One region of the Rhizobium sp. M1 genome, then DNA from elsewhere that is predicted to be linked to it. Evidence: riboswitches for the same ligand, from Rfam matches in the RefSeq annotation. Region 1 holds a riboswitch; each other region holds the start of a gene.
What was found. Region 1 has a riboswitch for thiamine pyrophosphate ahead of CO655_RS00410 (ABC transporter permease). Riboswitches for the same ligand answer to the same signal wherever they lie in the genome.
Positions count from the first base shown of each region.

Region 1 (10,467 bases):
GTGCCGCGCGAGCGGCCCATGCCGAAATCGCGATAGAAGGCGGCGCCCTTCTCCATGATCACGGGCACGGAAGCGAGCGAGATCACGTTGTTGATGACGGTCGGACAGTCGAACAGTCCCTTATGCGCCGGCAGCGGCGGCTTGGCGCGCACGACGCCGCGCTTGCCTTCGAGGCTGTTCAAAAGGGCCGTCTCCTCGCCGCAGACATAGGCGCCGGCGCCGGTGCGCACTTCGATATCGAAGGCGCGGCCCGAGCCGAGCACCGACGGGCCGAGGATCCCGGCCTGTCGCGCGATGGCGACGGCCTCGCTCATCGCAGCGATCGCATGCGGATATTCCGACCGCGTGTAGACGAAGCCCTTCGTGGCGCCGGTCGCAAGTCCTGATATCGCCATGCCTTCGATCAGCACGAAGGGATCGCCCTCCATGATCATCCGGTCGGCAAAGGTGCCGCTGTCGCCCTCATCGGCATTGCAGACGATATATTTGCGGTCGCCGGCCGCATCGAGAACGGTCTTCCATTTGATGCCCGTGGGGAAACCTGCGCCGCCGCGTCCACGCAGGCCGGAATCGGTGACTTCCTTGACGATTTCGGCGGGCGCCATCGAAACGGCGCGGCGGAGGCCGGCAAGGCCGCCATGCGCCTCGTAATCCGAAAGCGAGAGCGGATCGATGACGCCGCAGCGGGCGAAGGTCAGGCGGGTCTGTTGCTTCAGGAACGGGAGGTCTTCAACCTCCCCGAGACAGAGCGGGTGATCGCCGCCATTGGCAATGCCGGCGTCGAAAAGACCGGACACATCCTTTGCCTTCACCGGTCCGTAGCCGATGCGCTTGCCGGCAAGCTCGACCTCGACCAGCGGCTCCAGCCAGAACATTCCGCGCGAGCCGTTGCGCACGATCTCGGCATCGAGGCCGCGGGCGACGATCTCCTGGGCAATCGCCTTTGCCACCTTTTCGGCCCCGAGCGCCAGCGCAGCGGCATCGCGCGGAACATATATCTTGACTGTCATCGGCGCGCCTCCGCAACGAGTTCCGTCGCCATCTGATCGTCGACCCGGCCATACACCTCGCCATCGAGCATCGCCGACGGGCCGCAGGCGCAGAGCCCGAGGCAGTAGACCGCCTCCAGCGTCACGCTGCCGTCGAGCGTCGTCTGGTGAAAATCGATGCCGAGCAGCGCCTTGATGCGCTCAGCCAGCGCGTCGCCGCCCATCGACTGACAGGCCTCGGCGCGACAGAGCTTCAGCACATGCCGCCCGGCGGGGTGGTCGCGATAATCGTGATAAAAGCTCATCACGCCATGCACCTCGGCGCGCGAAAGGTTCAGTTCCTCCGCGATCACGGGCAGGGCTTGCTGCGGCACATAACCGAATTCCTGCTGAACTTGATGCAGAATGGGAAGCAGCGGCCCTTCAAGGAAGCGAAGGTCGGCGACAATGGAACGCGTGCGTGCTGCGATATCGCCTTCGGCGATATGAATGGTCATAAGGCAGCCCTCCCAGCCGCTGGCTCGTTGCGGAATGGCGCCCTCCCCAGCGAGGCCATCCCACACGCAGCATCTCAAGGAAGCTGGCGACGATCAATAAAGCTATCTTGTGGATTGATAGGTTTTTCCTATCAGAGCTCTTCATCCTGCACGAGCACTCGCGCTTCATGCAGCAAGGCCGACACGAGCGGCGTGAAGGGCTCGCGATACGGCGCGACGAGGCCGACCAGATGGTGGGCCTCCGGTTCAACGATCGGGATCATGCGGATTTCTATTGGGAATCCAAATGATTTCGCGACGTTGCGCGGCATGATGCTTGCCCAGCGTCCGGTTCTGACATGCGAGAACAGCACGATCATCGAGTTGGATTCGAGGGTTGGATGCACCGTCGCGCCGGCTTCCGTCAGGTGCCGATTGATGATGCGTCGGTTCTGCATGTCGGCGGTCAATAGACAAAGCCGAAGATCGCCGACCTCCTTCCAGGTCACAGTGTCGCGATCAGACAGCGGGCTGCCCGCAGCCGTGATCAGATGATAGCGCTCGGCATAGAGGGGAACACTGGTGACGCGGCCGAGCGGCTCATTTTCAAGGTAGGTGATGCCGGCGTCGATCTCGAGATTTTCGAGCATGCTCAGCACCTGCAGCGAATTGCGCGAGACGATCGAGAAGGTCACGCCCGGATGTCGTTCCTGAAAGGGCGTGGTGATGCGCGACAGCATGGCGAGCGCCGTCGGAATGGCGGCGAGGCGAATGTGGCCGGAAAGACCGCGCCGCGCCGCGCGCATTTCCTCGCGCATGGTGCGGGCATCGCCGACGATGCGCCGCGCCCATTCGAGCACGCGCTGCCCCTCCGGCGTCAGCCCCTGAAACCGCGACCCGCGCTGCACCAGCATGACGCCGAGCTGATCCTCCAGCTGGCGGATGGCGGCCGAGAGCGTCGGCTGCGAAATCCCGCATTCCTCCGCAGCGCGGCCGAAATGCTTTTCATTGGCAAGGGCGATGAAGAATTCCAGCTTGTCGATCATCCGGTCTCCCGACCCGGCATGATATCATCCGGATCCAGCCCATCTTCTGCGCGGCAGCCGCCGCGCGACCCGACATGCTTTAACCGCTTTCGGCAGCCGGAAAAAGATCGAACAGCGATTCGAGGAAGGCAAGCACGCTGAGATTGCCGATGCTGTAATAGACCAGCCTGCCCTGACGGCGCGTATTGACCAGCCCTTCGAGCCTCAGACGCGCGAGTTGCTGCGAGACCATTGCCTGTTGTATGCCGAGAATATTCTCGATTTCACCCACTGTCCGCTCCTCATTCGCGAGGATGCAGAGGATGAGAAGTCGGCTCTGATGCGCCAGCGCCTTCAGCAGATCGCTCGCTTCATGGGCTTTTGCAGCGAGTTTGTGCAATTCCTGGCCGGTCATCCCCGGCTCCGGTATAGGCAACGGCATTCGGCATCTCGGAAGGGAAGCAAAAGGTAGATCAGCACAATAGCATATTCGCACAAGCGAATTCGTCAAATGTGATGAAATGCCAAAAAAGGTCCAAGTAAATCAGCAGATAAGCTGACCGCCGTTGATCTCGAGGACTTGGCCCGTAATGTATCCGGAGAGCGAAGAAGACGCCAGGAACAGATAGGCGGGAGCGCAATCCTCGGCCGTGCCGAGCCGTTGCAGGGGAATGGATTTTCGCGTCTGCTCCAGCTTTTCGCGGGAGGAATAGCGCTCATGGAAATCCGTCTCGATCGTTCCCGGCGAGACGCAATTGACCCGGATGCCATCCGGCGCCAGCTCACGGGCAAGCGCCTTGGAATAGGTGGAAACGAAGGCTTTCGAGGCCGAATAGACCGAAGAACCGGGACTGCCGCCAGTCAGCGCTGAAATCGAAACCGTGTTGACGATGGCGGCGCCTTCGGCCGCCTTCAATGCCGGCAACAGCGCCCGGGTCAGCGCCACCACCGACGTCTGGTTCAGCCGTACGATCGCTTCATAATCCGCGTCGGTCAGCGTCGCGGCCGGAAAACGGCCGAGCATGGTGCCGGCATTGTTGACGAGCACATGCACCTTGTCGAAGAAGGCGAGAGCGTCCTCTGCAAATTGCGCAGCGCCGCCGACCGCGGTGAAATCGGCGTTGAGCAACAGCGCCCGTCTTTCCGATCCAGCCGTCAGCAGGAAATCCGGCAGATCCCGTCCCGGTTTGCGCCCGGTATGGACGATCACCTTCGCGCCGCAGTCCAGGAACTGCCGGGCCACCTCGAGGCCGATGCCCCGCCCGGCGCCGGTGACGACGACATTGCGATTTTCGAATAGTCTCGGATGGAACACGAAGCCGTCCTCCTCGCGGACGATGCCGCCGGTTGCGTCATTCGCCCTTAACATATGCGCGCGCCGGCCGAAAGAAAGGCACGCATCGATCTTTCCGCGCAGGAGAGAGCTCCGGGAGGCTCAGCTTTCGTTCCCGCTCTCCAGAAGCCGCGCACCCGGCCCTTCCTCGCCAAGCCGATCGCAGGGATTGCGCAAGGGGCAGCTGTCGATCGACAGACAGCCGCAGCCGATGCAGCCGGTCAGACGGTCTCGCAGCAGGCTGAGCCGTCTGATTCGCTCGTCGAGTTCATTCTTCCAGCGCGCCGACAGCGTCTGCCAGTCAGCAACCGTCGGCGTGCGCCCCTGCGGCAGGGAGGCAAACGCCGTCTGGATTTCCGAAAGCGGAATGCCGACACGTTGCGCCACCTTGATGATGCCGAGCCGGCGAAGCACGTCACGTCCGTAACGCCGCTGATTGCCGCGCGTGCGGATGCTGGAGATCAGCCCCTTGGCCTCATAGAAATGCAATGCCGAGACGGCAAGACCGCTGCGTTCCGCCACTTCGCCGACCGTCAAAAGCCTGCCGAGCGGCGTAACGGTGATCGTATCCATCGCCTCTTGACCTCAATATTAGTTGAGGTTTTATAACGCCTGCTCCCCCGGGCGTAAAGCCCAGGTGCAGGAAGGAGCGACAGTCAGATCACCCGGTCGATAGCGGACTGAAATCATGGCGCCGGCATTTGCCACCCTCGCCACGGCCGCGTCCTGCCGATATAGCCGCCTGAGACGAGCTCGGGTTCCGTTCCCGGCAGGTACGGAACCTCGGAAAACACCCGGGCAGGACTCCGCCCGGGTGTTTTTTCGCGTCCGCGGTTCCGTTCCGACCCGGCGGACGGATGTGTGATTTTGCGGTTGCGGTAAGAAAACCCCGATGATAGTTTTCGCTGAAATAACAGGGGAGCTCCGTGTCGCCGGGGCTGAGATGAGAAGCGCAAGCCTCCGGACCCTTCAAAGCTGATCTGGGTAATGCCAGCGGAGCGAGGTTCAGATGTTTTCCGGCGCACAAGTGTCACCCTTTCCGATATCCGGCAGGCTCGCCGGCACCATTCCCGATGTCTTCGACAGGTTTGCGCATCTGCGGCGCCGCGCGACTTTTCAAGCGCGCCAAGGGCGCCGCGGCACTTTGAATCGCTGCATGATTTTGTCCTTGGATCGATTCCGACCTGAAGAATCATGCAGCCGGACGAAAGCCTGAAATCGACGCTGATGACATCGCCACCACCATCGGATTCGCGCCTTGCCGCGCTCGGTGCCGCCCTCTACCGGGCGACCCCCGCCCTGCTCGCCGGTTTTGCTTTTCTGGCCGCATGGGAACTTTATGTCGATCTCTCCGGCATCAAACCGTCCATCCTGCCGGCGCCTTCGCGCATCCTGACCCAGGGCTGGCTGAACCGCGAAGCGTTGATATCAAACACTTGGCCGACGCTCGGCGCCACACTCGGCGGCTTCGCCCTGTCGCTCGCCTTCGCTTTCGTCTCGTCGATCCTGATGGATTTCATGCCCTTCATGCGCCGGGCATTGCTGCCGATCTTCATTGCCAGCCAGACCCTGCCGCTGGTGGCGATCGCGCCCCTCGTCGTCCTCTGGTTCGGTTTCGGCCTGTTGCCGAAGATATTGCTGGTTGCGCTCGTCACCTTCTTCCCGCTGCTCGTCGCTTTGCTGCAGGGTTATGAGGCAACCGACCGCGACATCGCTGAACTCTTGAACTCGATGAAGGCAAGCCGCTGGCGCATTTTCCGCCTGGCCCGGCTTCCCTCCTCGCTGCCCTATTTCTTCGCCGGCCTCAGGATCTCGATCACCTATGCCGTCGTCGGCGCGATCTTTGCCGAATATGCGGGAGCCGCACGCGGCCTCGGCATCTATATCCTCAACGCCAAGAACAATTTCCGGCCGGATCTCGTCCTCGCCGCCGTCGTCGTCAGCGCCGTACTGACACTCTGCCTCTTCGGAGTGACGCTGATGATCGAGCGCCTCGTCATGCCCTGGCAACCGTCCGGGGAGCGCCGCCGATGACCGATGAACTGGTCGAACTGCGCAAGATTTCGAAATCCTTCGACGGCATGCAGGTGCTCGGCGACATTTCGCTCGCTGTCGCAAGCGGCGAGTTCGTCTCGATCGTCGGCCCCTCCGGCTCCGGAAAGTCGACGGTACTCGGACTGCTGACCCAGGCGCTTCGACCCGATTCAGGCGCCTTGCTCTTCAAGGGCGCCCCGCTGGAACAGGCACCGCATTCCTTTGCCTTCATGCCGCAACGCGACGCGCTGATGCCCTGGCGCCGGATCATCGACAATGCCGCACTCGGCCTGGAGGTGGGCGGCATGAGCCGTCGCGCCGCCCGCGCCACCGTGGCGCCGCTGTTCGAGCATTTCGGCCTTGCCGGCTTCGAACACCATTATCCCGCCGAGCTCTCCGGCGGCATGCGCCAGCGCGCCGCGCTGTTGCGCACCGTCGTCCAGAGCCAGGACATGCTGCTGCTCGACGAGCCTTTCGGCGCGCTGGACGCGCTGACGCGCACGCAGATCCAGGAATGGCTGCAGGGCATGTGGACGCAACATCGCTGGACGGCCTTGTTGATCACCCACGACGTTCGCGAGGCGGTGTTCCTCTCCGACCGGATCTACGTGCTATCGGCGCGCCCGGCGCGTATCATCCGCCAATTCCGCGTTCCCCTGCCCCGCCCGAGAAGCATCGCCGATCTCGGCTCGCCGGCGGCCCAGGCGATCGAGACCGAAATCCTGCAAACCCTGCTTCATCCGCTAGAACAGGATGATTTTAGGCCGGTCGGCCTAAATCAGAATCCTGCTCCAATTTAAAGAGTTAGAGCATGATGTCGTCCGAAAACCGCTCACACTTTTCGGCATCATGCTCTAGAGACCTGAGGAGGTCACCATGCTGCTTCTCACCCGTCGACAGACGATCCTCGCCGCCCTGGCGACAAGCCTCGCCGGCCGCACCGCCTTCGCCCAGTCAGCGCCGGCAAAGGTTCGCATTGCGCTCGACTGGACGCCCAACACCAACCATATCGGCATCTATGTCGCCAAGGCGAAGGGCTTCTATGCCGCCGCCGGCCTCGACGTCGAAATTCTACCCTTTACCGACACCAGCGCCGGCACGCTGGTGTCGAACGGGGTCGCCGATTTCGGCATCAGCAGCGAGATCGAGGCCATGACGCAGCGCGCCGGCGGCGGTGACGTGAAGATGGTCTACGGCGTCGTCCAGACCGAAACCGCGCGTCTGATCTATAAGGCCGGACGCGACGACATCAAGAGCCCTAAAGATCTCGACGGCAAGACCTATGGCGGCTTTGGCGGCACCTGGGAGAGCGCTCTGATCTCCGCGATGATCCGCAATGACGGCGGCACGGGCGACGTCAAGACCGTCACCCTCGGCACTTCCGCCTACGAGGCGCTGGACAATGGCTCGGTCGATTTCACGCTGGAGATCTACACCTGGGAAGGCATCGCCGCCGAGCTGGAAAACCGCAAGCTCGGCCGCTTCCACTATTCCGATTATGGCATTCCCGACGAGCAGACGACCGTCATCGTTTCCAGCGACGCCTATCTTGCGGTGAGTCGGGAACACGCCCGCGCCTTCATCCAGGCCACGCGCCAGGGTTATGCCTATTCCGTCGACCATCCTGACGAAGCCTGCGACCTGCTGATTTCCAACAGCAATGGCGCACTGATGAATACGGAACTGGTAAAAGCGTCCCAGAAGGCATTGATCGACGGGCATTTCCTCAAATCCGAGGCCGGCGTGATCGGCACAATCGACCCGGCGAAGGCCGATGCCATCGGCGCCTTCCTGCTCGAGAACGGCATCCTGGTCGATGCGAATGGCGCAGCACTCAAGGAGAAGCCGGACTTTTCCACCTATTATACCAACGAACTCCTCGGCTGAACGCCGCCCCGGCCTTGCCCGCGGCGGCGTTCCGCGGCAAGTTTCGGATCGGGACGGTTTGAGCCGGATCGGCAGGGTGGGGAATGACATGCGACCACAGGAGAGACTGGCCGGAGCGGACTTTCTGCGCGCGACGGCCTGCCTGCTGGTGCTTGCTCATCATCTCGCGCTCCGGCTGGATATGCGCCGAATTCCCGATGAATTGGCATCGACGGCGCACATCCTCCGCTTCGGCAATTTCGGCGTCGCCATTTTCTTCGTGCTCAGCGGCTTTCTTCTGGCCCGTCCCTTCTGGCGCGCGCTCGATGCCGGCGGCGACATGCCGAGCCTCGGGACCTACGCCATCCGCAGGGCGGCGCGCATCGCCCCCGGCTTCTGGGTCGCCGCCACGGTCAGCTTCGTTGTCAGCCTGACGCTGCTTGCCGCGCCGCTGACACCGGAGCTTGCGCTTCGCTACATCTCCGGACTGCTGTTCATGAGCCAATGGCATTGGCGCACGTTTTTCCCTGTCGAAGCCAACGGACCGCTCTGGTCCATCCCCTTCGAGGTCAGCAGCTATGTGCTCCTGCCCGCCTGCTTTCTCCTGCTGTTTCGCCTGCCGCGGCTGCGGCAGCGCCGGTTGCTGGCCCGTTCCGCCTGGCTCTGCGTCATTGCCGTCGTCCTCATTGCCCATCTGGCAATCCTGAGGCTCTTTGCGCTCGACGACATCGGGCGCGGCTGGGCCTATGGCCTGCAGGGCGGGGCGAAGGAATGGATGCCCAACTACAATCCGATCGGCTTCTTCGCGGTCTTCGCGCTCGGCGCGCTTGCCGCCGGCATCGACGTCATGCTGCCTGCAAGGCGTTCCTTCTGGTTCGATGCCGCAGCGCTTCTCGCTTTTGCCATTGCCGGCTACCGCCTCGCCATATCGCCCGGCGGTTCGGCCGAGGCTTACGGCTGGCTCGACATACCCTACGGATTTCCGGTCTTTCCGCTGGCGATCGCAACCGCGCTCGTATCGCTCTGCCATTCGCATCGCCTGGGCAGGCTGCTCGACAACGCTCCCGTCCGCTACGTCGCCAAGATCTCGTTCGGCATTTATATCTGGCAGGAGATCATCCTGACATTGATCCAGAGACTCGACCCCGGTTCGTTCGGCGCCTCCTCGGACAATGTCGTCACCGGCTGGCTGCAATCCTGCGGGCTGACGGTGGCGCTCGTCCTTCTGGTGGCAAGTCTCAGCTATCACCTGCTGGAACGACCGGCGATCGACTTGGGAAACCGTCTGACATCGCACTCACCCGATCGGGCTACTCCTTTTAAAGTATAATTTCGTTTCCACTTCAACTACAGGCATTAAGGTTAACAGGGAATACTCCCATTTTTGGTGTCTTTAGGGTTAGCAATTTCCTATTTATCCCGATGACAAACCTTACGCGAGCATGTATTTGTCTCCCTACAGTTCAGTATTGCATCTAAACTTACGGGCCTTGCGTAATGAATGCTTTTACTTCGAAGACGAATTCACGCTTCGATCCGTCTCAGCGTCAGATCAAAATCAGGACCCTGGTCATAGCGAACTCCAACATTCGCCAGCCGGAGAGCTTTTCCAATGGCGAAGGAAAGGCGGCGCTGCGACTGGCCGTGAAACGGCTGATCGACATCGTCATCTCGGCCAACGCCCTCCTCGTGCTGGCGCCGCTTTTTCTGGCGATCGCTCTTTTCATCAAGCTCGACGATGGCGGTCCGGTGTTCTTCCGCCAGATCCGCTGGGGGCTGAACGGCCGGAAGATCAACGTCTTCAAATTCCGCTCGATGCGGGCGGAAGCTTGCGATCCCAGCGGCGTCCAGCAGACCGTCAAGGGCGACGCCAGGATGACCGGCATCGGCGCAATGCTCCGCAGGACCAATATCGACGAACTGCCGCAACTGCTGAACGTCCTCAGGGGCGAGATGTCGCTGGTCGGCCCACGCTGCCATGCCATCAACATGCGCGCAGCCGGCAGGCTCTACGAGGAAGTGGTGCCGAACTACCACCATCGACACATCATGCGCCCCGGCATCACCGGCCTCGCACAAACACGTGGCTGGCGCGGCCCGACGACACGGCCGCTGGAAGCCCGGGCCCGCATCGCCTGTGATATCTATTATGTCAGGAATTTCAGCCTGCTGCTCGACCTGAAGATCCTGTTCAAGACACTGATCATCGAGCTGCGCGGCGGCACCGGCTTCTGAGACGCTGCGGCAAAGCTGCGCTGCATAATCCGTCAGCAGCACATGCCGCTTCGAAAGATTGTGGCGCGCTTTTGGAGTTTTCCCTGAGCTGATTGAAGCCGTCTGTTTTCTCAACCGAAACAGCGGCCGCGTTCGTTTGAAGCCGCACGACAACACTGTTGTCCCTATCCAAGGAGAAGATAGACACAAAAAAAGCGGCCTTTGAGGCCGCCTTTCAATGAAGCTGTCGGTACCCGGTCAGTCCTGCTGGACGATGCCGCGCAGATGCGTCAGTTCCATGATGAAATGCTCGAGCTTCGACTTGTGCTCGTGCAGCTCGGCATGTTCGAGCTCCTTGCGGGCAGCCTCGATACGACGGGTCAGCTCGTCCTTATGGAGTTCCTCGACGGGAACGGCGGATTCGGCAAGCAAAGTGCAGCCTGTCGGCAGGATATCGGCAAACCCGCCGAACACGACATAATCCTGCTTCTTGCCGGAAGCCGAACGCACGCTCACCACACCGGGCTTGA
Region 1 is NZ_NWSW01000001.1:76,878-87,344, forward strand. It holds gene CO655_RS00380 (NADH-quinone oxidoreductase subunit NuoF) at 1-1,010, opposite strand, end outside; gene CO655_RS00385 (formate dehydrogenase subunit gamma) at 1,007-1,486, opposite strand; gene CO655_RS00390 (LysR family transcriptional regulator) at 1,618-2,511, opposite strand; gene CO655_RS00395 (metalloregulator ArsR/SmtB family transcription factor) at 2,591-2,932, opposite strand; gene CO655_RS00400 (SDR family oxidoreductase) at 3,035-3,805, opposite strand; gene soxR (redox-sensitive transcriptional activator SoxR) at 3,926-4,396, opposite strand; TPP riboswitch at 4,729-4,842, shown strand; gene CO655_RS00410 (ABC transporter permease) at 5,051-5,857, shown strand; partial or broken gene CO655_RS00415 (ABC transporter ATP-binding protein) at 5,854-6,665, shown strand; gene CO655_RS00420 (ABC transporter substrate-binding protein) at 6,734-7,744, shown strand; gene CO655_RS00425 (acyltransferase) at 7,833-9,053, shown strand; gene CO655_RS00430 (sugar transferase) at 9,221-9,958, shown strand; gene CO655_RS00435 (F0F1 ATP synthase subunit epsilon) at 10,196-10,467, opposite strand, start outside.

Region 2 (10,467 bases), on a different contig from region 1:
AACACCTTGCGGAAGGCGGTCGCCCGGCGCAGCAGGAAATCGAACAGCATGACGACGGCGACGAAGATCAGGATGACATACGGAATGCCGTAGAACGTGCCCTGCCCCACCGCCTTGAAGCCGGGAGGCAGCGTGAAGAGCGAGAGCGGCGTGCCCTTGGTGATGATGAGGCAGAGGCCACGCACGATCACCATGCCCGCCAGCGACGTGATGAAGTGGTTGAGCCCGACGACGGTCACGAAGAAACCCATGATGGCGCCGATGGCGCTGCTGGCAAGAATGCCGGCAAGCGAGGCCGTCCACGGATCGAGTCCGGCGAGAAAGAGCGAGCCCGAAAGCACCATCGCGAAGCAGACGACGGAGCCGACCGCAAGGTCGATGCCGCCGACGATGAGCAGGATCGTCATGCCGACGACGACGATGCCTTCCACGGAAAAGCTCATCAGCATCGCGCGGAAATTGCCGAGCGTCAGGAAGTGCGGCGAGGCGAAACTCATGATGATGCCGAGCGCCAGGATGATCGCGATCAGCCCGGCCTCGCGCATCGTGCCGATGCGCTTGAAGGACGACGTCCTGGGCAAGCCTGCCGCCATCGTGTCGATTGCCATTTCCCTCTCTCCCATGTTCTCTTCACGCGGCATGGTCTGCCGCCCTTGCGCTGCCCATGCCGGAAGCAAGGCGGATCACGGCCTCTTCCGACATCTCGTCGGCACCGAGTTCGCCGGCGATGCGTCCCTCGCGGACGACCAGCAGACGGTCGGAAAGGCCGAGCAGCTCCGGCATTTCCGACGAGATGACGATGATGCCGATGCCCGAGCTTGCGAGCTCGCGCAGCAGGCGGTGGATCTCCGCTTTCGCGCCGACATCGATGCCGCGCGTGGGCTCGTCCATCAGAATGACCTTCGGCTTCACCGCGAGCTGCTTGGCGATCGCCACTTTCTGCTGGTTGCCGCCGGAAAGCGATTTCACGGGCGCCTCGATGCCGCTCATGCGCACGGCAAGCCTTCGGGCAAAATCATCTGCTAGCGCGGCCTCCGCGCGGCCATTCAGCAGGCCGACCGAATTGGTGAGCGCCTTCAGATCCAGCACTGATATGTTCTGCGCGATGGACATTTCGAGAAAGACGCCTGACCCCTTGCGGTCCTCGGACAGGTAGACGATGCCGGCTTTCACGGCATCGGAATAGGCGCGGATCGGTCTCACGTCGCCCTGCAGGCGGACGGTTCCCGCCGTGCGCGGCCGCAATCCGCAGATGCCTTCGGCGATTTCCGTGCGGCCGGAGCCGATAAGGCCGCCGATGCCGAGGATCTCGCCCTTGCGCAGGCCGAAGCTGACGTCGTGAAAACGCACCCCGTCACTGATGCCGTCGACCTCGAGAATGATCTCGCCTGACGTTTCGCCGGCACCGAGCTTGTCGGGATAGAGCTGCGTGATTTCGCGGCCGACCATGCGGCGCACCACGTCGTCCGGCGTCACGTCGGCAATGCGGTCGGTGCAGACGTAGCGGCCGTCACGGAACACGGTGACCCGGTCACAGAGGCTGAAGATTTCCGCCATGCGGTGGCTGATATAGATGATCGAAATGCCGTTCGCCTTGAGGTCGCGGATGATCGAGAAGAGCTGTTGCGCCTCGGTCTCGGTCAGGGCAGCCGTCGGTTCGTCGAGGATCAGCACGCGGCAGTCGAGCGTCAACGCCTTGGCGATCTCGACGAGCTGCTGACTTGATATCGGCAGGTCGGCAACCTTGCGGCGGACATCGATCGCGGCAAGCCGGTTCATCACCGCCTGCGCATCGCGCTCCAGCCCGCGGTAGTTCATGAGCGGCGCCCGGCGACGGTTGGTCGCCGCCATGAACATGTTTTCAGCGACCGTCGCATCCGGGCAGAGCGCGATTTCCTGATGCACCAGGCCGATGCCGAGAGACTGGGCGGCGGCCGGAGAGGAAATGCGCACAGCCTTGCCGTCGACGCGGATTTCGCCTTCGGTCGGCTGCAGCACGCCGGCGATGATGTTCATCAGCGTCGACTTGCCGGCGCCGTTCTCGCCGCAAAGCGCATGGACTTCACCGCGCTCGAGCGTGAAGTCGACATCCGTCAACGCCTTCACCGCCCCGAAATGCTTGGTGACACCATGAATGGTGAGCACGGGCTCCGCCATCATCTTCCTCCTCTCCGTCTCGGCCATCCGCACCGAAAAGTGCGGATGGCCTGTCGGGGTCTTATTCCTCGATGCCCTTGGTGCCGCGATGCTTGAGATACTTGTCCCAATAGAAGTCGTCGGCATTTGCCGCGGTCACGATCGAGAGACCGTTGTCGACGACCGGGATGCTCATCGGGTTGAAGCCCGAGCGCTTGGCGTCGTTCATCGGATCGATCAGTTCCGGGTGCTTGGCGAGCCACAGCAGCATGAAGCCCATATAACCCTGCATGCCCTGGTTCGGGTTGATCGAGCCGAAGACTTCGCCGGCCTTGATCATGTCGAGGATGTTGGCGTTGACGTCGGCGCACATGACGAGGACCTTGCCGCCGGTTTCCTTGTTGGCCTGCGCGGCGCCGATCGCCGAATTCGCTTCCGGCATGAAAACCGCCCCGAGGTTCGGATTGGCCTGGATGAGGCTGGAAAGCCCCTGGTAAGCCTTGGTCGGATCCTGGTTGGATGCGGCGCGGCCGACGAGCTTCATATCCGGCCACTTCTCTTCCATGCGGGCGATGAAGGCGGCGATGCGCTTGTCGTGGTTGTCCTGGCCGGGGTTTTCGAGAACGGCATATTCGCCCTTGCCGCCCATCTTCTCGGCGATCGCATCGGCGGCATAGGTGCCTTCGCGGGTATTGTCCGAGGTGATGAAGGAGACGCGCTTGGAGAGCGGCGAGTCTGCCGCGAAGGTGACGACCGCCGTGCCCTGGCCGATGGCGCGGTTGATCGGCTCGATGAACGGGTCGGAATTCATCGGATGGACGAGAATGCCGGCCGGATTTTGCGCCAGCGCCTGGTCGAAAGTGGCGATCTGCTTGTTGACGTCATATTCCGGCGTGCCGGTATATTCCGTTTCGCAGCCGAGCTGTTGCCCCGCCTGCTTGAACATCTCGTAAACCGGGAACCAATATTCGACGCCCGAAACCATGACGTTCATGACGTATTTTTCGCCTGGCTTGCAGCGGAACGGGTTCTCCGTCGCAGCGGCGGCGGAGCCGGCGATAAACGTTGCAGCAAAAACCGCCATTGCGGTCGTGGTGAGTAAAGTGCGCAAGAGTCCTCCTTGAGGCCGAAGCCTCTCCCAAAAGCCCGAGGGCGCCGAAAAGCGCCGCTGATCGTGTTGAAGTCCGGACTTCCTCCTCGACGTCCGGTATGGGCAGCTAAGCGTAAAGCTCGAGGACTGTCAATATAATTCACGACTTGAAATATATTTCACTTCAGCCATGCGGCGTCTCAACCGACAGATCGCCAAGGCGCGGTCGCGGCCAGCCACTGTCGTGTGCGGGCCTCGGGATCCGGATTGCGGGTGATATCGGTGACCACGGCAGCGCTATCGGCGCCGTTTTCCAATACCAGCGGCGCGCGTTCGGCGGTGATCCCGCCAATGGCCACGAGCGGCATTGGTCCGACGCGCCGCCGCCAGGCCGCAAGGCGTTCGACGCCTTGCGGCGCCCATTTCATTTCTTTGAGGATCGTCGGCCAGACCGGCCCAAGGGCAACATAGTCCGGCGCGGCGGCCAGCGCGGTTTCTAGTTCTGATGGATCGTGCGTGGAAAGGCCGAGCTTCAGGCCGGCGCGGCGAATGGCAGCCAGATCGGCCGCCATCAGGTCTTCCTGCCCGAGATGAATGAAATCGCATCCCTCGTCGATCGCCAGCCTCCAGTAATCGTTGATGATCAATTGGCAGCCCGCTGCCACGCAGGCGGCTTTCGCACGCCGGATCTCCTCGCGAAGCACCGGCTCCGGCCGGTCCTTGATGCGCAGCTGGACGAGTTTGACGCCGAGCGGCACGAGACGCTCGATCCATTCGGCGCTGTCGACGATGAGATAGAAGGGGTCGAGCGTCATGAGAAGATGGCCTTTCCGATGACGGGAGTTGAGGGAACGGCCATGTCGCGCGGCTCCAGCGGTACGGCGCCATGCGCGAGGCGGCCGGCATCGATGGCAAGTGCGAAGGCCTCGGCCATGGCGGCAGGGTCGCTTGCGCCGGCAACGGCGGTGTTGAGAAGAACGGCGTCGTAACCGTACTCCATGACGGCGGCGGCATGCGACGGGCGGCCGATGCCGGCATCGACGATGAGCGGCACATCCGGAAAATGCGCTCGGAATGACCGCAGTGCCATCGGGTTCACCGGCCCCATGGCGGAGCCGATCGGCGCGCACCAAGGCATCAGGACGCGGCAGCCGGCCTCCAATAACCTTTCGGCGACGACAAGGTCGTCGGTCGTATAGGGGAAGACCTGAAAGCCCTCGCCGGTCAGGATGCGGGCCGCCTCGACAAGGCCGAAAACATCGGGCTGCAGCGTATCGTGATGGCCGATCACTTCGAGCTTGATCCAGTCGGTGCGGAAAACGTCGCGCGCCATCTTCGCCGTCAGCACAGCCTCCTGCACGCTGTGGCACCCGGCCGTATTCGGCAGCACCCGCACGCCGAGCTCGCGGATCAGCTCGAAGAAGGCGCCGCCCGCCTTGCCGCCGGCGGCCTCGCGCCGCAGCGAGACGGTGACAATTTCGGCCTTCGAGCGTCTCACGGCTTCTGCCAGGACGGCGGGCGACGGGTAGCGGGCGGTGCCGAGCAGCAGCCGGGAATGGACCTCGACGTCGTAGAGTTTCAGCATGTCAGCCTCCCTGCATCGGTGAGAGAATTTCAATGCGGTCGCGCTCGCCGAGCACGAAATCGGCGCGATCCTCGCGGTGCACCAGTTCGCCGTTCACCGCGGTCGCCAGCCACCCGCCTTCGTAGTCCAGAGCGAGAAGCAGATCTGCGAGCGTCGCGGCCGCGACCTCCTGTTCCTCGCCATTGATGATGAAGGTCATGACGCCCTCCTTTCCTGAGGTCCTTGTTCTGTGAGAAGACGCCGCGCCACTTCGCCGGCCAAGGCCGGCGCCAGCAGAAAGCCGTGGCGGTAGAGGCCGTTGACATGGAGGGTGCGTCCCTCCTGCGTCACGCGCGGCAGATTGTCGGGATAAGCGGGCCGCACGCCTGCGCCGGTTTCCGTGACCCGTGCCTCGCCGAAGGCAGGATGCAAGGCGTAGGCGGCGTTCAGCAATTCCATCAGCGAACGCGCGGTAATCGGGCCGGCATCGTCGCTTTCGATCATCGTCGCCCCGACCATGAAGCGGTTTTTTTTGCGCGGCACGATATAGATCGGGTGGCGCGGATGCAGCAGGCGGACGGGGCGGGAGAGACTGACCTCGCCTGTTTCGATGCAGAGCATCTCGCCTCGAACACCGCGCAATCCAGGCAGCCGGCCGATCTGGGCGGCACCGGTGCAGTCGATTACCCGGTCATAATGGGCAAGATCAGCTTCGCCCGTGACGCCGAGCATGAGACGCATGCGGGCGTCCTCCAACCCTGCGGCCAGGGCGGCGAGCGCCTGCCGTGGATCGAGATGCGCTTCCTGCCGGAAGAACAGCGCCCTGCGGAAGCGGCCGGCGAGATCAGGCTCCAGAGCGGCGATCGCCGCCTCGTCCAGCCATTCCCATCCGCTTGTCCGGCGGGAAAAGCGGTCGAGCTCGCCGGAATCGCGCCCGCCCGCCACGACAAGCGTTCCCCGGCGATTGACATGGCCGGGCAATGCCGCCTCCCACCAATCGGCGGCAAGGCGACCGAGCGTCAGCACCGGCTCCTCCGCACTTTCCCGTTCGCACCACGGCGCCAGCATGCCGCCGGCAAAGCCGGATGCGCCGGCGCCGGCCTTGTCGGCCTGCTCCGCAAGGGTGACGCGGAAGCCGTGGCGATAGAGCTGCCAGGCCACGGTGAGGCCGGCAACGCCGGCCCCTTTGACGAGAACGCGCATGGTCATTCTCCGGCGGGAGTTTTCGCGACCTCTGCGACCGGCATGTAGAGATCGCCGCCATCGCGGTACTTGGCCGCCATCGCTTCCAATCCCTCTTTCTGAGCTTCGGCGCGAATGTCGTGGGAAATTCGCATGGAGCAGAATTTCGGGCCGCACATCGAACAGAAGTGCGCCACCTTGTGCGCCTCCTTCGGCAGGGTCTCGTCGTGGAAGGAGCGGGCCGTATCCGGGTCGAGGGAGAGGTTGAACTGATCCTCCCAGCGGAATTCGAAGCGCGCGCGCGACAGCGCGTCGTCGCGGATGCGGGCGGCCGGATGTCCCTTGGCGAGATCGGCGGCATGGGCGGCGATCTTGTAGGTGATGACGCCGGTTTTGACGTCGCTGCGGTCGGGCAGCCCCAGATGCTCCTTCGGTGTGACGTAGCAGAGCATGGCCGTGCCGAACCAGCCGATCATCGCGGCGCCGATACCGGAGGTGATGTGATCATAGCCCGGCGCGATGTCGGTCGTCAGCGGTCCGAGTGTATAGAAGGGCGCTTCGCCGCAGACCTTGAGCTGCTTGTCCATATTCTCTTTGATCTTGTGCATCGGCACATGGCCGGGGCCCTCGATCATCACCTGGCAGTCCTTCGCCCAGGCAACCTTGGTCAGTTCGCCCAGCGTTTCCAGCTCGGCAAATTGCGCTGCGTCATTGGCATCCGCGATCGATCCCGGACGCAAACCGTCGCCGAGCGAGAAGGAGACGTCATAGGCGCGGCAGATGTCGCAGATTTCCTCGAAATGCTCGTAGAGGAAACTCTCCTTGTGGTGATGCAGACACCACTTGGCCATGATCGAGCCGCCGCGTGAGACGATGCCGGTGACGCGATTGACGGTGAGCGGGATATAGGCCAGCCGCACGCCGGCATGGATGGTGAAATAATCGACGCCCTGCTCGGCCTGTTCGATCAGCGTATCCCGATAGACTTCCCAGGTCAGATCTTCGGCAATGCCGTTCACCTTCTCGAGCGCCTGGTAAAGCGGCACCGTGCCGATCGGAACCGGCGAATTGCGAATGATCCATTCGCGGATGTTGTGAATGTTGCGGCCGGTGGAAAGGTCCATGACAGTGTCGGCGCCCCAGCGGATCGCCCAGACCATCTTCTCCACCTCTTCCGCCATCGACGAGGTGACCGCCGAATTGCCGATATTGGCGTTGATCTTCACCAGGAAATTGCGGCCGATGATCATCGGTTCGGTTTCGGGGTGGTTGATATTGGCGGGGATGATCGCCCTGCCCTCGGCGACTTCCCGCCGCACGAATTCGGGCGTCACGAAATCCGGAACATGCGCGCCGAAGCTCTCGCCGTCGCGCGCGAGCGCCTCCTTCGCGGCCTGCCGGCCGAGGTTTTCGCGGATCGCGATAAACTCCATTTCCGGGGTGATAATGCCGGCCCGCGCATAGGCGAGCTGGGTGACGGCGCGTCCGGCCTTTGCCTTTAGCGGCGTGTTGCGAATGGGAAATTCCGGCGTCAGCCGCTCGCCCGTGGCAAAACCATTGTCTTCAGGCTTCACCACCCGGCCTTCATAGGCTTCGACGTCGCCACGCGCCCTGACCCAGGCTTCGCGCAAACGCGGCAGCCCGGCGTCAATGGAAACCATATGGGCCGGATCGGTATAGGGGCCGGAGGAATCATAGACCGTAACCGGCGGCTCGCCGGAGGTCGGGTGAAGGCTGATTTCGCGCATCGGTACGCGCAGATCCGGATAGAGCGTTCCGGGTTTGACGATCTTGGTCGAGGCCGGAAGCGAGCCGGTGGTGACGACGGGAGTAAGCTGGGGTGCAACAATATTCATGGATGAGGCTCCAAGGTTTGACGTTTGGAGACCCAGTTCCAGTGTTGGAATGATGGAAAGACGCCTTGCGCGACAAAGCGAAAATCCGCCCAACAGCCGCAGCGTCCGCACCGTCCCTACGCCAGTATGAACTGGATCAGGTTCAACGGGTCACTGCGCCACAATCGGCAAAGCCGAATCGTCTAGCAGAATCTCAGCCCCTTGCCGGGACACCCCTGGTGAATGGTCGCCATCAAAGACCGCAGCGGCCTTTGTGTCAAGAAGCCCTTTTGCGTTTCAAGGCAGTGGCTGTCGATGCTGGTCGCCGATCGGCTGGTATCGTAGAGTGTGCCGGCGGCCGGACCGGCCCCGGTCGAGCAACATTGATTGTGGATGGGCCGGTTTGCCGGGCCATTTCGCTCGCGCCCCTTGGACGCGTGCTCCATATTCTCATCCTCACGGCCACGTGACAGCGACCGCGCGTTCATCTGTCCGACGGCACCGGCTCATCATTCTGTCGCAACACGATTTCTGCATTCATGGCTTATCGTTTCGTTCACACTGCCGATCTCCACCTCGACTCTCCGCTGCGGTCGCTGGCGCTTCGCAACGCCGAGCTGGCCGATCTCGTGAGTGACGCCAGCCGGCAGGCGCTGATCGCGATCGTCGACCTTTGCCTCGAGGAGCAGGTCGATGCGCTGGTCATCGCCGGCGATCTCTATGACGGCGAGCAGACGTCGATGAAGACGGCGCGCTTCCTGGCAAGCCAGCTGGAACGGCTGAACCGGGCGGGGATTTGCGTCTTCAAGATCCGCGGCAATCACGATGCGATGTCGAAGATCGCCAGGGAGCTGGTGATGCCCGATACGGTGAAGGTCTTCGGCGGCCACGCCGAGACCGTGGAGGCGACGAAGGGCAGTCTGTCGATCGCGATCCACGGTCTGAGCTTCGCCAAGCCGCAGGCGCCGGACCCGCTTCTGCCGAAGTTCAAGCCGCCGGTCGCAGGTGCGGTCAATATCGGCATCATGCATACGAGCCTTGCCGGATCGGCCGGCCATGACGTTTATGCGCCCTGCAACGTGCTCGACCTTCACGCCTCGGGATTCGACTACTGGGCGCTCGGCCATCTTCATCAGCGCAGCCACTATCCCGGCACGGCGACGGTCATCATGCCCGGCATGCCGCAAGGCCGCGACATCAACGAGTCGGGCGTCAAGACGGTGTCGCTGGTGACCGTGGCGGACGACCGGACGGTGACGGTCGAGGAGCGGCGCACCAGCATCGCGCAGTTCGAGCGCGTCGATGTCGACCTCACGGGTGTCGACGATTGGCGAGACGCGGCCATGGCGATCGAAGCGGCACTACAGGCGCAGCGCGATCATACGGCCTCGCCGCATCTCGTCGCGCGCCTCAGGCTTTCCGGTCGCACGCCGCTCTCCTGGCAGCTTCGCCGCGATGTCGACCTGATGCAGACGGAAGCCGAGCAGCGCGGTGACCGGGTCGGCCGGACCTGGATCGAGAAGCTGGAGCTCGCCTTCGAAGCGCCGGTGCCCCTCGCCGACGAAGCCGTTGCCGATCCCGTCATCGAGCTCGGCGCGCTGATGCGGGACGAGGTCATCGCCCGCAGCGGGTTTCGCGACGATGTCAGGGAGATGGTCCGCGACCTGCTCGCCGACCTGCCGCCCGAGAGCCGGGCATTTGCCGGGCATGACGAGGCGGGTTTCGAACGCTTCATCGACAGCCTTCTCGCCGACGGCGCCGAGGACATCGCCGCCCGGATGAAGGCTGCGGAGCGGGGAGACAGCTGATGCGCCTGCGCCGTCTCGACCTCATCCGTTATGGCAAGTTCACCGACCACTCGATCGATTTCGGCGCGGTCCGACCGGGTTCGCCCGATCTGCACATCGTCTATGGCCTCAACGAAGCGGGCAAGTCGACCACCTTCGCCGCCTATCTCGACCTGCTCTACGGCATAGGCGAGCGCAGCACCTACAATTTCCTGCATCCCTACAACACGATGAAGGTCGGTGCGCGGCTGGAATTCGGAGGCGCGGACCACGAGTTGGCCCGGCTCAAATTGCGGACCGGCAGCCTCGTCGATGATCGGGGACAGGCTGTGAACGAGGCGCTTTTGGCCGGCGCGCTCGGCGGCGTCGGCCGCGACGCCTATCGCACCATGTTCTCGCTCGACGACCAGTCGCTCAAGGAAGGCGGCAACGCCATCATACAAAGCAAGGGCGAGCTCGGCGAGTTGCTGTTCTCGGCAAGCTCGGGCCTCGCCGGCCTCAGCCGTTCGCTGGTAACGGCAGCCGACGAAGCCAATGGGATCTACAAGAAGCGGTCGTCGAGCACGAAGCTTGCGGAACTCAAACGCGCGCTCGAAGCGCTGAAGGCCGAGCGCAATGCCATCGACACGCTTGCCTCCACCTATTCGGGCCTGAAATCGACCCACGAGCAGGCCGACGCCGCCTATGCCGCGACGACGCGGGAACTGGCCGGGGCCAAGGCTCGGCACCAGGAGCTGACGCGTCTTCTCGGCGCCCTGCCCGCGGCGCTGGAACTTCGGCGGCTGGACACCGATGCAGCCGGCATGGGCGATCTGCCGCGGCCGCCCTCCGAATGGTTCACCCTGCTGCCGCAGCTTTTCCACGACGAGACGC
Region 2 is NZ_NWSW01000023.1:108,419-118,885, reverse strand. It holds gene CO655_RS22640 (ABC transporter permease) at 1-608, opposite strand, end outside; gene CO655_RS22635 (sugar ABC transporter ATP-binding protein) at 631-2,157, opposite strand; gene CO655_RS22630 (substrate-binding domain-containing protein) at 2,219-3,247, opposite strand; gene CO655_RS22625 (thiamine phosphate synthase) at 3,427-4,041, opposite strand; gene CO655_RS22620 (thiazole synthase) at 4,038-4,811, opposite strand; gene thiS (sulfur carrier protein ThiS) at 4,813-5,010, opposite strand; gene thiO (glycine oxidase ThiO) at 5,007-5,993, opposite strand; gene thiC (phosphomethylpyrimidine synthase ThiC) at 5,996-7,828, opposite strand; TPP riboswitch at 7,924-8,055, opposite strand; gene CO655_RS22600 (DNA repair exonuclease) at 8,347-9,615, shown strand; gene CO655_RS22595 (AAA family ATPase) at 9,615-10,467, shown strand, end outside.
Region 2: another riboswitch for thiamine pyrophosphate. It lies ahead of thiC (phosphomethylpyrimidine synthase ThiC); the one in region 1 lies ahead of CO655_RS00410 (ABC transporter permease).

Region 3 (10,467 bases), on a different contig from region 1:
TACATCACGGCGATGTCCTCGGCGACATAACGGGCGGTGGCGATATCATGGGTGATGTAGAGCAGGCCGAGATTCATCTCCCGCTTCATCTCGTTCAAAAGGTTGAGCACGCCGAGGCGCACCGAGACGTCGAGCATCGAGGTCGGTTCGTCCGCGACGATCACCTCCGGCTTGACGGCAAGGGCGCGGGCGATGTTGACGCGCTGGCGCTGGCCGCCGGAGAGTTCATGCGGATATTTCGGCGCGACGAGATCGGGATCGAGCCTGACGCGCTCCAACAGTTCGCGGATGGTGGCGTCGATATCAGTCCCCTTGATATCAGGGCGATGCAGCTTCAGCGGGCGTCGAAGATGGTGAGCGATGGTGTGGGCGGGATTCAGCGAGGCGAACGGATCCTGGAAGATCATCTGCACCGAGCGGCGGTAGCGGGCGATTTCGGCGGAATTCGCCGTTTCGACCGGCCGGCCTTTGTAGAGGACGCGGCCAGATGTCGGCAGATATTCGCGCATCGCCATGCGGGCACAAGTGGTCTTGCCGCTGCCGGATTCGCCGACGAGCGCCAGCGCCCGGCCAGCGCGCAGCGAAAAGGAGATCGAGCGGGCAGCATGAACGGCGGACGCGCCGTGGCCGAAGGTCTTTGTCACCGTGTCGAGCGCAAGGATGGCCTCGCTCATAGCCGTACGCCTCCATGAAGCGAGGGGAAGGAGGCCCAGAGCTTCTTCGTATAGTCGTGCGCCGGCGTCCGGTAGATCGCCTCGGCGCTGTTCTGCTCCACCAGCCTACCGGACAGCATAATGCCGATGCGGTCGCAGAACTGCACCATCAGCCCGAGATCGTGGGTGATGAACAGCACGGAGAAGCCGAAGCGGCGGCGCAATTCGTTGATCCGCTGCAGGATTTCGCGCTGGACGACGACGTCGAGCGCGGTCGTCGGCTCGTCCATGACGACGAGTTTCGGATCGAGCGCCATGCAGATGGCGATGACGATGCGCTGGCGCATGCCGCCGGAAAACTGATGCGGATAATCGCGCATGCGATCCGGCGCGATGTCGACGAGCGTCAGCATCTCGGCGGTCCGCTCGCGGGCTTGCGTGCGGCTCATGCCTTTATGGGTGCGCAGCAGGTCGTAGAATTGCGCCTCGATGCGCAGCACCGGGTTCAGCGAATTCATGGCGCTCTGGAAAACCATGGCGACCTCGCCCCAGCGGAAGGCGGCAAGCGCCCGCTGGTCGAGATCGAGTACGTCGCGGCCGTCGAGCAGGATGCGGCTCTCCTTGCGGATCAGCGCCGGCGGCTTGTGCAGGCGGCTGATGGCGAAGGCGATGGTGCTCTTGCCGCAACCGGATTCGCCTGCAAGGCCGAAGACCTCGCCGGGCGCGACGTCGAAATTGACGTCGTCGACGGCGCGGAAATCCTTCTCTTCGCCGATATAATCGATGGTGAGGTTCCTCACCGAAAGCAGCGGTTGCGTCACAGGCGGCCCTCCCCGGAACGGACGAGCAGCGACCAGCGCTTCAGATGATTGCCGGTGCGCAGCCGCGGATTGGCGATCTCGTCGACGGCGAAATTCAGGAGCGACATGCCGATGCCGAGGAGGGCGAGCGCGAAGCAGGGGGTGAGAATATCCCACCAGGCGCCGACCGAAAGGGCCGAAGCCTTCTGCGCGTTGTAGAGCATGGTGCCCCAGGAGATCGCCCGGGGATCGCCGAGGCCGAGGAATTCCAGCGTCGCCTCGGTGATGATCGCGAAGATGACGCTGCCGATGAAATTGATGCCGACGATGGAGATCACATTGGGGAAGATCTCGAATGTCATGATCCGCCATTGCGGCTCGCCCATCATCTCGGCGGATTTGACGAAATCCTTCTGCTTGACCGAGAGCGTCTCGGCGCGGGTGACGCGGGCGCCCCAGGCCCAGGAGGTGGCACCGAGGATCAGGGCGATGACGACGGGGCTTGCCTGGCCGATGAAGGCGGCGAGCACCAGCAGCAGCGGCAGGTTGGGAACGACCAGCACCATATTGGTGAAGAAGCTGATGACCTCGTCGGTCTTGCCGCCGCGATAGCCGGAAATGATGCCGAGCGCGGTGCCGACAAGGGTGATCAGCAGGCCGGCGCCGAAGCCGACGGCCAGCGAGGTGCGGGCGCCGTAGATCAGCCGGGCAAAGACGTCCTGGCCGATGCGGGTCGTGCCGAGGATATGGTCGAGCGACGGCGGCTGGTGCGGCCGCCCGGTGCGGGCGGCGGGGTCGTATTGGGTCAGCAGCGGCGCTGCGATCGCGACGATGACGATGAAAGCGATGATGACGAGGCCGGTGAGCGCCTTGCGGTTTCGAAGCAGGGTCTTCATCTCACGCTCCCTTCAGCCGCGGGTCGAGCATGACATAGCTGACGTCGACGATGAAATTGGCGATCAGCATGGTGGCGGTCATGATCAGCAGCTGGCCCTGGATGACCGGATAATCGCGGGCGAGGATCGCCTGGTAGAGAATGTTGCCGAGGCCGGGATAGTTGTAGACGACCTCGGTCACCAGCGAGCCGCCGAGGATGGTGCCGATGGCGATGGCAAGGCTGGAAACGGTCGGCAGCAGGGCGTTGCGCGCCGCATACCAGAGCATCACATGCCGGTCGGACAGGCCCTTGGCGCGGGCCATGACGATATAATCCTCACCGAGCAGGTTGATCATGTTGTTGCGCATGGTGACGGTGAAGCCGCCGATCAGCACGGTGCAGAGGGTCACCATCGGCAGGATGCCGTGATAGGCGACGCTGCCGAGATACTGCAGGCTGAAGGCCGGATCGAGCGAGGGATCGGCGGCATAGCCGTTCGGGAACCAGCCGAGGGTGAAACCGAAGATGAAAAGCACGATCAGCGAGGTGACGACGGCCGGCACCGAGGTGGCGAAGATCGCACCGACGGAGACGACGACATCGAACCTGCTGCCGCGGCGCCAGGCGGCAAGGATGCCGAGCAAGGTGCCGAGCGCAAAGCTGACGATCGTCGCCGTCCCCATCAGGGCGACGGTCCAGACCAGGGCATGGCCGAGCACCGAGGTGACCGGCAGCGGGAAATACTTGATCGAGCGGCCGAGATCGCCCGTGAAGATGCTGCCGAGATAGGTGAGATATTGCTGCCAGAGCGGCCCATCGACGAAGCCGAAGGTGAGCTTCAGCGCCTGCAGGCTTTCCGGCGGCAATTCGGTGCCGGCGCTCGAAAACATGATCTGCACGGGATCGCCCGGCATCAGCCGCGGCAGGAAGAAATTGATCGTCGCTGCCGCGATGAAGGCTGCCATGTAGAAGACGAGGCGGCGAAGCAGGAAAGCCATGGGAACTCCGTCGTGGCGGGAGCGGCGTTGAACGCCACCGCTCCCGGGATCAATGCCTTTACTTGGCTGGCTCGAGCGCGAGCAGGTTCAAGAGGCGTGCCGGGTTCGTCCGCGAGATCGACGGATTGACGAAGGGATTTTCCTTGGTCGACCAGCCGGTGAAGCGCTTGGTGTTGTACTGATACCAGTTCGGATTGTTGAACACCGGAATCATCGGCATGTTTTCGGCGACGATGCGTTGCGCCTTGTTCATCGTTTCCTTCTGCTTGGCGAGATCCGCGGTATGGGTGAACTCGGTGACGAGTTTCTCGACCTCAGGATTGAACCAGCGCTGCGCGGTAAAGCGGGTCTTGCCCTTGTCCGAAGCGCTGAAGGCGCGCTTGTAGGGGTAGTAGGGCGAGGCCGAAGCCGGCAGGCTGTTGATCGCCGCATCGAAGCTGCCGTTGATGAGGTTGCCGGTCCAGACGGCTTCTTCGGGCGTTTCGATCTTGGCATCGATGCCGACCGCCTGCATGCCTTCGACGGCGATGTTGACAGTATCGACCCAGTCGGTCCAGGAGTTCGGGACAATGATCGAGAAGGAGATCTTGCTGCCGTCGGGATTGTCGCGGAAGCCGTCGCCGTCCTTGTCCTTGTAGCCGGCCTCGTCGAGCAGCGCCTTGGCGGCGTCGGCGTCATAGGTGGCGAACTTGCCGAAATCGGCCTTGACCGACGGATCCGCCCAGCTCTTGTAAAGCTCGCCCATCAGGCCGGGATCTTCGTTCAGCGTCGGGTAGCCATAGCCGGCGACGTCGATCATCGTCTTGCGGTCGAGCGCCATCGACACGGCACGGCGGAATTTCAGGTCGTTGAAGGCCTTCTTGTTGTTCTCGTTCGCGGTTTCCAGGTTGAACAGGAAGGCGACCATGCTGCTCGGCGAATACCAGTAGTGGAAATGCGCCGGGTCCTTGGAGACATAGACATTGTCGATATCGGGAATGAAGGAGACGCCCCAGTCGAGCGTGCCGTCGGCCGTTGCCGTCAGCATCTGATTGTTGTCGGCAAGCTGCGGGAAACGGATGCAATCGACCTTCAGATGCGCGTTGTCCCAATAGTGCGGGTTGCGGCACTGGTCGTAGGTCTGGCCGGTGAAACGCGGGACCTCGGTCAACGGGCCGCTGCCGACCGGGTTTTCGTTGGCGAAGGTGACTGGGTCGGCGACATCCTTCCAGACATGTTCGGGGACGATCGGCAGCTGCGAGATCTGCTCGGCGGCGAGCGAACTCGGATTGGCGAGCGTGAAGCGCACGGTCTGGGCATCGACGGCCTGGACGTCGGTAACGAAGGTCCAGATGCTGACGAAATCGAGCGCCGGGAATTTCTTCAGGTAGTCATAGGTGAACTTGACGTCGGCTGAGGTCAACGGCTTGCCGTCCGACCATTTCAGGTTCGGACGCAGCTTGAACTCGATGCTCTTCAGGTCGTCGGAAAGCTTGAAGCTTTCGGCCAGACGGTAGACCGGCTTGTTGCTGTCGAAGCGATTGAAAATAACAAGCGGCTCATAGATGAAATCGAGCGTCGACTGGCGCGCCGAGGTCTGGTTGAACGGGTTGAAGTTGCGAACCCAGGTCGTCGCCGGTTCGATATTGGCCGTCAGGATCGTCTGCGCCATGGCAGATCCCGAAAGCAGCGTCAGCCCGGCGGCGGCAAGAAGATATTTTTTCATGTTTTATTCCCCTTCTTTTATACGGTGAGAGTTGGCGCGCCAGTCAGGAGACCAGCGCGCTTGCAAATATGTCTTCGACCTCGGCATGGGCGGCCCGATAGTCGATCTTGAGATTGCCGAGACGGGCCTTGCCGGCGGCGATCCGCTGCAGTGCGGCGTCGGTCAACGGGCGCGCCGCCTTGGCGGCTGCTTCGCTTTCCCTGATATCGCCATGGCTGTGGAGCGCGATGTCGAAGCCGGCGTCGAGCACCTGTTTGACGCGTTCCGGCAGGGTACCGGAGAGCGATTCCATGAAGATGCAGTCGGAGATCAGCACGCCCCCGTAACCCAAGTCCTTGCGGATGACGTCGTGCATGATCGGTGAGACGGAGGCCGGCAATTCCCTGTCGTAGGCGGAGTAGACGACATGGGCGACCATGGCCCAGGGTGTGTCCTTCAATGCGACGAAGGGTTTGAAATCCGTCGTGGTCAGCGTTTCTCGGCTGGCGTCGACGACCGGCCGCTCCTTGTGGGAGTCGAGCGTCGCCCGGCCATGGCCGGGAATATGCTTCATCACAGGCATGTTGCCGGTCTCGAGCAGGCCGTCGACCACCTCGCGGCCGAGGGCGGCGATGACATCGGGATCCGGGCCGAAGGAGCGGGCGCCGATGACCGCGCTCGTCGTCTCGAAGACGAGGTCGAGAACGGGCGAGCAGCCGCTCGAAAGGCCGAGTTCCGTCATCATCGCGCCCATGGCCTGGGAGGAAAGGCGCAATGCTTTTCTGCCGAGATCGAAATCGCGGCGCGCGAGCTCGGCGAACTGGCCGGAGCTGCGGAAGAGCGGCCAGGGACCAGCATCGAGGTGCTGGACGCGGCCGCCCTCCTGGTCGGTGAAGACGGGGGCGTCGTCGCGGCCGACGGCTTCGCGAAAGCGTTCGATCAGCCGCTTCGTCTGCTCCGGCTCGCGCTGATTGCGCCGGCCGACGAAGAGGCCGAGCGGATTGGTCTCGCGAAGCAGCGCGAATTCCTCATCCGAAAGAACCGGATTGGGAAGGCCGACGAAAAGGGCGAGTGGGGTCGAGGACAAGTCTAGTGCTCCGGTATCAGATGGTCATTTCGGCATGCTTCTCAGCATGCCTTCGTAAATGCCCTTGTCGGGGGCCTGGATGGTGATGGCGCCTGCGGTCCTGGCGTAAAAATCGACCGGACCGGCATCGCCGATGAAGGCATAGGCATGGCCGAGCCTCTTCATCGTCTCAAGACAGGCGGAAAACAGCGCGAGCCCGATGCCCTTGCCGCGGGCTTGCGGGTCAACGCCGGTCGGGCCGAAGAAGCCGCGCGCCGTCGTGTCGTAGCAGGCAAAGCCTTGAAGCGTTCCGCCTTCGATCGCGATCAGGCAGGCGACCGGCTGGCGGGAGAAGGCGACCGAGACCTCGCTTGCCCAGTTCTCGCTGAAGTGTTCGCGAACCCAGTTGACGACGAGATGCAGCTCCGGGGGGAGGGCCGGGCGGATGGAGGCGCCGACATCATCGGCTTTCTGTTTCAGGTCGGCGAGCCGCGCGGAATATAGGCTCACAAGCAGGTCTGGCACCTGTCATTCCTCCTCTTATTCCGTTATTGCGGAACATATCCCCTTTTAATGTCATAGACTTGGCCATCTCACCCGTCTTGTCAACAGGCTATTTCAAATCGCGCCTCGCGGCCGTCGACCCGCGGCCGCGGTTTCAATGCAAGGTGGCGCAATGCAAAAACGGCCCGGGAGGCGGGGCCGTTTTCCATCGTGGTCGCGATGTCTCCGTCTCTGTGAAGGGACCCTATTCGGCGTCTTTCCAAAGCGCATGAAAATGCTGCACCGGCCCGTGGCCTGAGCCGACGGTAAGGTGTCCGGCCGCCGCGACCGCGCCGGCAAGGTAATCCTTGGCGATGGCGACCGCTTCTCGCGCCGAGGCGCCCTTGGCAAGCTCGGCCGCCAGCGCGCTCGACAGCGTGCAGCCGGTGCCGTGCGTGTTCTTGGTCGGCACCCGCTGGGCTTCGAACCAGTGCAGGCCATCGGCGGCGGCCAGCACGTCGGGGCTCTCGTCGCTGTCGAGATGGCCGCCCTTGACCAGCACCGCGGCCGGGCCGAGGGCGCGCAGCCGTTCGGCCTGCACCGCCATCTCAGCCCGGTTCGTCGCGACCGGCTGGTGCAGCAGCGCGGCGGCCTCCGGCAGGTTCGGGGTCAGCAGCGTGGCAAGCGGTAGTAGCCGGAGGGTCAGCACGTCGACCGCTTCGGGCGCGAGCAGGGCGGCCCCGCCTTTGGCGATCATGACCGGATCGAGGACGACTGGAATGCCGCGTCCGTTGGCCGTTGCTGCGGCCAGAGCTTTAGAAAGTGCGGCGGCGACGGCGTCGGCGATGGCGGCATTGGCGATCATGCCGATCTTGACGGCATCGACGCGCACATCGGCAAAGACGGCATCGACCTGGTCGGCGACGAATGGAGGCGGGACCAGATGCACGCCGGTGACGCCCTGGGTGTTCTGCGCCGTCAGTGCGGTCAGCACCGCCATGCCGTAGACGCCGCGGGCGGAAAAGGCCTTGAGATCGGCCTGGATGCCGGCGCCGCCAGAAGGATCGGAACCGGCGATGGAGAGGACGTTGCGGATCATGCGGGGACCTTTCGGATTTCTGCGGCTATGCGGCGCGTGGCGGCTTCCGGATCCGGCGTGCCGCAGATGGCGGAGACGACGGCAAGCCCTCTGGCGCCGGCAGCAAACACTTCGGCGACATGGTCAGCCTTGAGGCCGCCGATGGCAACGGATGGCACCGGCGAAGCCTTCACCAGCCTGGCAAGCCCGTCAAAGCCGATCGGCTGCTTGTGGTCGGCCTTGGTCGGCGTCGCAAACACCGGTCCGACGCCGGCATAATCGACGAGATCGGCATCGACGGCGGCGGCGAGCGCCTCGGTCTCGACCGAGAGACCGAGGATCATCTCGGGGCCGATCATGCTCCGCGCGGTGAGCGCGTTCATATCCTCCTGGCCGATATGCAGGCCGTCTGCGCCGATGGCGATGGCAGCCTCGACATCGTCATTGACGACGAGGAGCGCGCCGGTGCCAACGAGCGCCTGCTTCAAGGCATGGCCGGTCTCGATCATGCGTGCCGTGCCGGCCTGTTTGTCGCGCAGCTGCACCATCGTCGCGCCGCCGGCAACGGCAAGGCGGGCGGTCTCGACCATGCCGGTCCCGGCGCAGAGATCGGGGTCGAGGACGAGATAGAGCGAAAGGTCGAAAGTCTTCATGCAGCCGATATCCTTGCCCTGGCATCGAGCGTTTCACCGTCGAGCGCGGCCAGCGCATCGAGGAAACGCCAGGAAAAGGAACCGGGGCCGGCCGCTCCGAGTGCGGCATCCTCGCCGGCAACCGCGAAGGTTGCGAGTGCTGCGACCGTCGCGCCGAACGTATCCTCGGGCACTGCGGCGGCGAAGGCGCCGACCAGGCAGGTGAGCGAGCAGCCGAGCGCGGTGACCTGCGGCATCAGGACAGATCCGCCTTTGATGCGCACCGCCCGGGCGCCATCGGTCACGAAATCGACCGCGCCGGTGACGGCGACGATGGCCTGTTGCCGCTCCGCAAGCCGACGGGCCGAACCCTCCGCCTGCTCGACGGGATCGCGGCTGTCGACGCCCTGGCCGCGGCTCTCTCCGCCGGCAAGCGCGATGATCTCGGAAGCGTTGCCGCGGATGATCGTCGGCGTGAGCGCTAGGAGATCGGCGACCGCATTGCGGCGGAAAGCCGTAGCATAATGGGCGACCGGATCGAGCACCCAGGGCTTGCCTGATGACGCCGTCGCCTTCGCCGCCGCCAGCATGCCTTCGATCCACTGCGTCGACAGCGTGCCGATATTGACGGTCAGCGCGCTCGCGATCCCGGCGAATTCCCCGGCTTCCTCAGGCGCATGCACCATGGCCGGTGAGGCGCCTGACGCAAGCAGGACATTGGCGGCGATGTTCATGGCGACGTAATTGGTGATGCAGTGAACGAGCGGCGGCTTCTCCCGCATCGCCTTCAGCATGGCTCCCGAGGTGATCTTGCTCTGCATGGCGCCCCTTTCTGGCGGGGCGGGCGCGGGGCGGCGTCTACTTCGTTGCCCCGAGCGACTCCCTCCGCCGGCATTATCCGGTTCAGGTTCGAAGGGTTCTTCTCAGCCCGTCTGTCGACGAACGCCCCTGTCTCTCATCGCCCTCTTTTTCGCAGAGAAGGGCGCGGCTGTCATCCCGAAAATGACGTTCGCGGCTGAGGGCGACTGAGCCATGATTAGGGGCGGATGATCAGCGGATCTTGCCAGCCGGGGAGCCCAATGATTCGGGTGGCGACAGCAGCATTGCGCGAAGGCGTCTCGGAACGCCCGACCTTTGCCTCCCCTTTTGGTCAGGAATAACAGCGGCAACCATGGGTGCAATTCAGATGAAATACACCTTTATATTTGATGGTGACGCAATACCCGCGTGATCTGTCGCAGTTTCAGTGTTTATTCGGGGAAGGGTGTGACGGGTGGCCAACAAATCTTCTTGGAAGATGAGGCACTCTTCTGATTGCAGGTTTTCTTAATTTCAAATTGTATTATTTTATTCGCCCTTCGCGTTTGCCTATCCGTATTTTCAATGCAGGCGCGCATTTGGACAGCTCCGCGTAAGTTGAATGGTGTCTCATTGTTTTCGTTATTTCAGTACTGTCGAGTCTCGGATTTGCCGGTAAATTTCTGTCAAGAGTCCGGCGAATGCAGGACTTGGCTAATGGAAACGCGCCGTAAATATCTAACCGAAACTTTACCGTTCTGACACGTTCAGGTTGACGGTGAGCGCGATTGTAGCGATATGGCACTGCACGCAAATAAAATCCTCCTGAAGTTGTATTTTTTGATGGGCAAGTTTTCGATAAACCACATGAAGGGAGGTCTCCGGACCGTCGCCTCCCTCCTGATATTCCTCGGTTGTTCCAGCCCGTCCCTTTCGCAATCTCCTGATGCGGTGGTTCAAGGCCAGGCGCCGGCCATCAAATCGCAGAAATTCGACGACTGGTACTATCGCTGCACGGGCTCCGGCGACACGGCAGCCTGCGAAGTCGCGCAGGTGGCGCAAGTCGCCAAGGACGGCAAGAACGTCAATGTCCTGACCTTGGCGATCGCCGCCGCGCCGGCCGCTTCTCAGGGCAAGAGCAAGGGCAAGCCGCGGCTGATGCTGACCGCCCTTCTGCCGCTCAACGTCTTCCTGCCGTCCGGCTTGGCGATCAAGGCGGACGGCAAGCCCCTCGAAAAACTCGATTATCGCAATTGCAACGAGGCCGGATGCTGGGCGCAGCAGGCCCTGGATGCGAAGACGACGGCCGCGCTGCGCAAGGGCTCGACCGCCGAAGGGCTGGTGCGGCTGATGAACGGCCAGGACGTCAATATCCGCTTTTCGCTCAAAGGGCTGAGC
Region 3 is NZ_NWSW01000003.1:332,887-343,353, forward strand. It holds gene CO655_RS05545 (ATP-binding cassette domain-containing protein) at 1-674, opposite strand, end outside; gene CO655_RS05550 (ABC transporter ATP-binding protein) at 671-1,474, opposite strand; gene CO655_RS05555 (ABC transporter permease) at 1,471-2,349, opposite strand; gene CO655_RS05560 (ABC transporter permease) at 2,351-3,328, opposite strand; gene CO655_RS05565 (ABC transporter substrate-binding protein) at 3,387-5,033, opposite strand; gene CO655_RS05570 (glycoside hydrolase family 3 N-terminal domain-containing protein) at 5,077-6,099, opposite strand; gene CO655_RS05575 (GNAT family N-acetyltransferase) at 6,124-6,603, opposite strand; gene thiD (bifunctional hydroxymethylpyrimidine kinase/phosphomethylpyrimidine kinase) at 6,827-7,660, opposite strand; gene thiE (thiamine phosphate synthase) at 7,657-8,292, opposite strand; gene thiM (hydroxyethylthiazole kinase) at 8,289-9,092, opposite strand; TPP riboswitch at 9,135-9,231, opposite strand; gene CO655_RS05595 (invasion associated locus B family protein) at 9,913-10,467, shown strand, end outside.
Region 3: another riboswitch for thiamine pyrophosphate. It lies ahead of thiM (hydroxyethylthiazole kinase); the one in region 1 lies ahead of CO655_RS00410 (ABC transporter permease).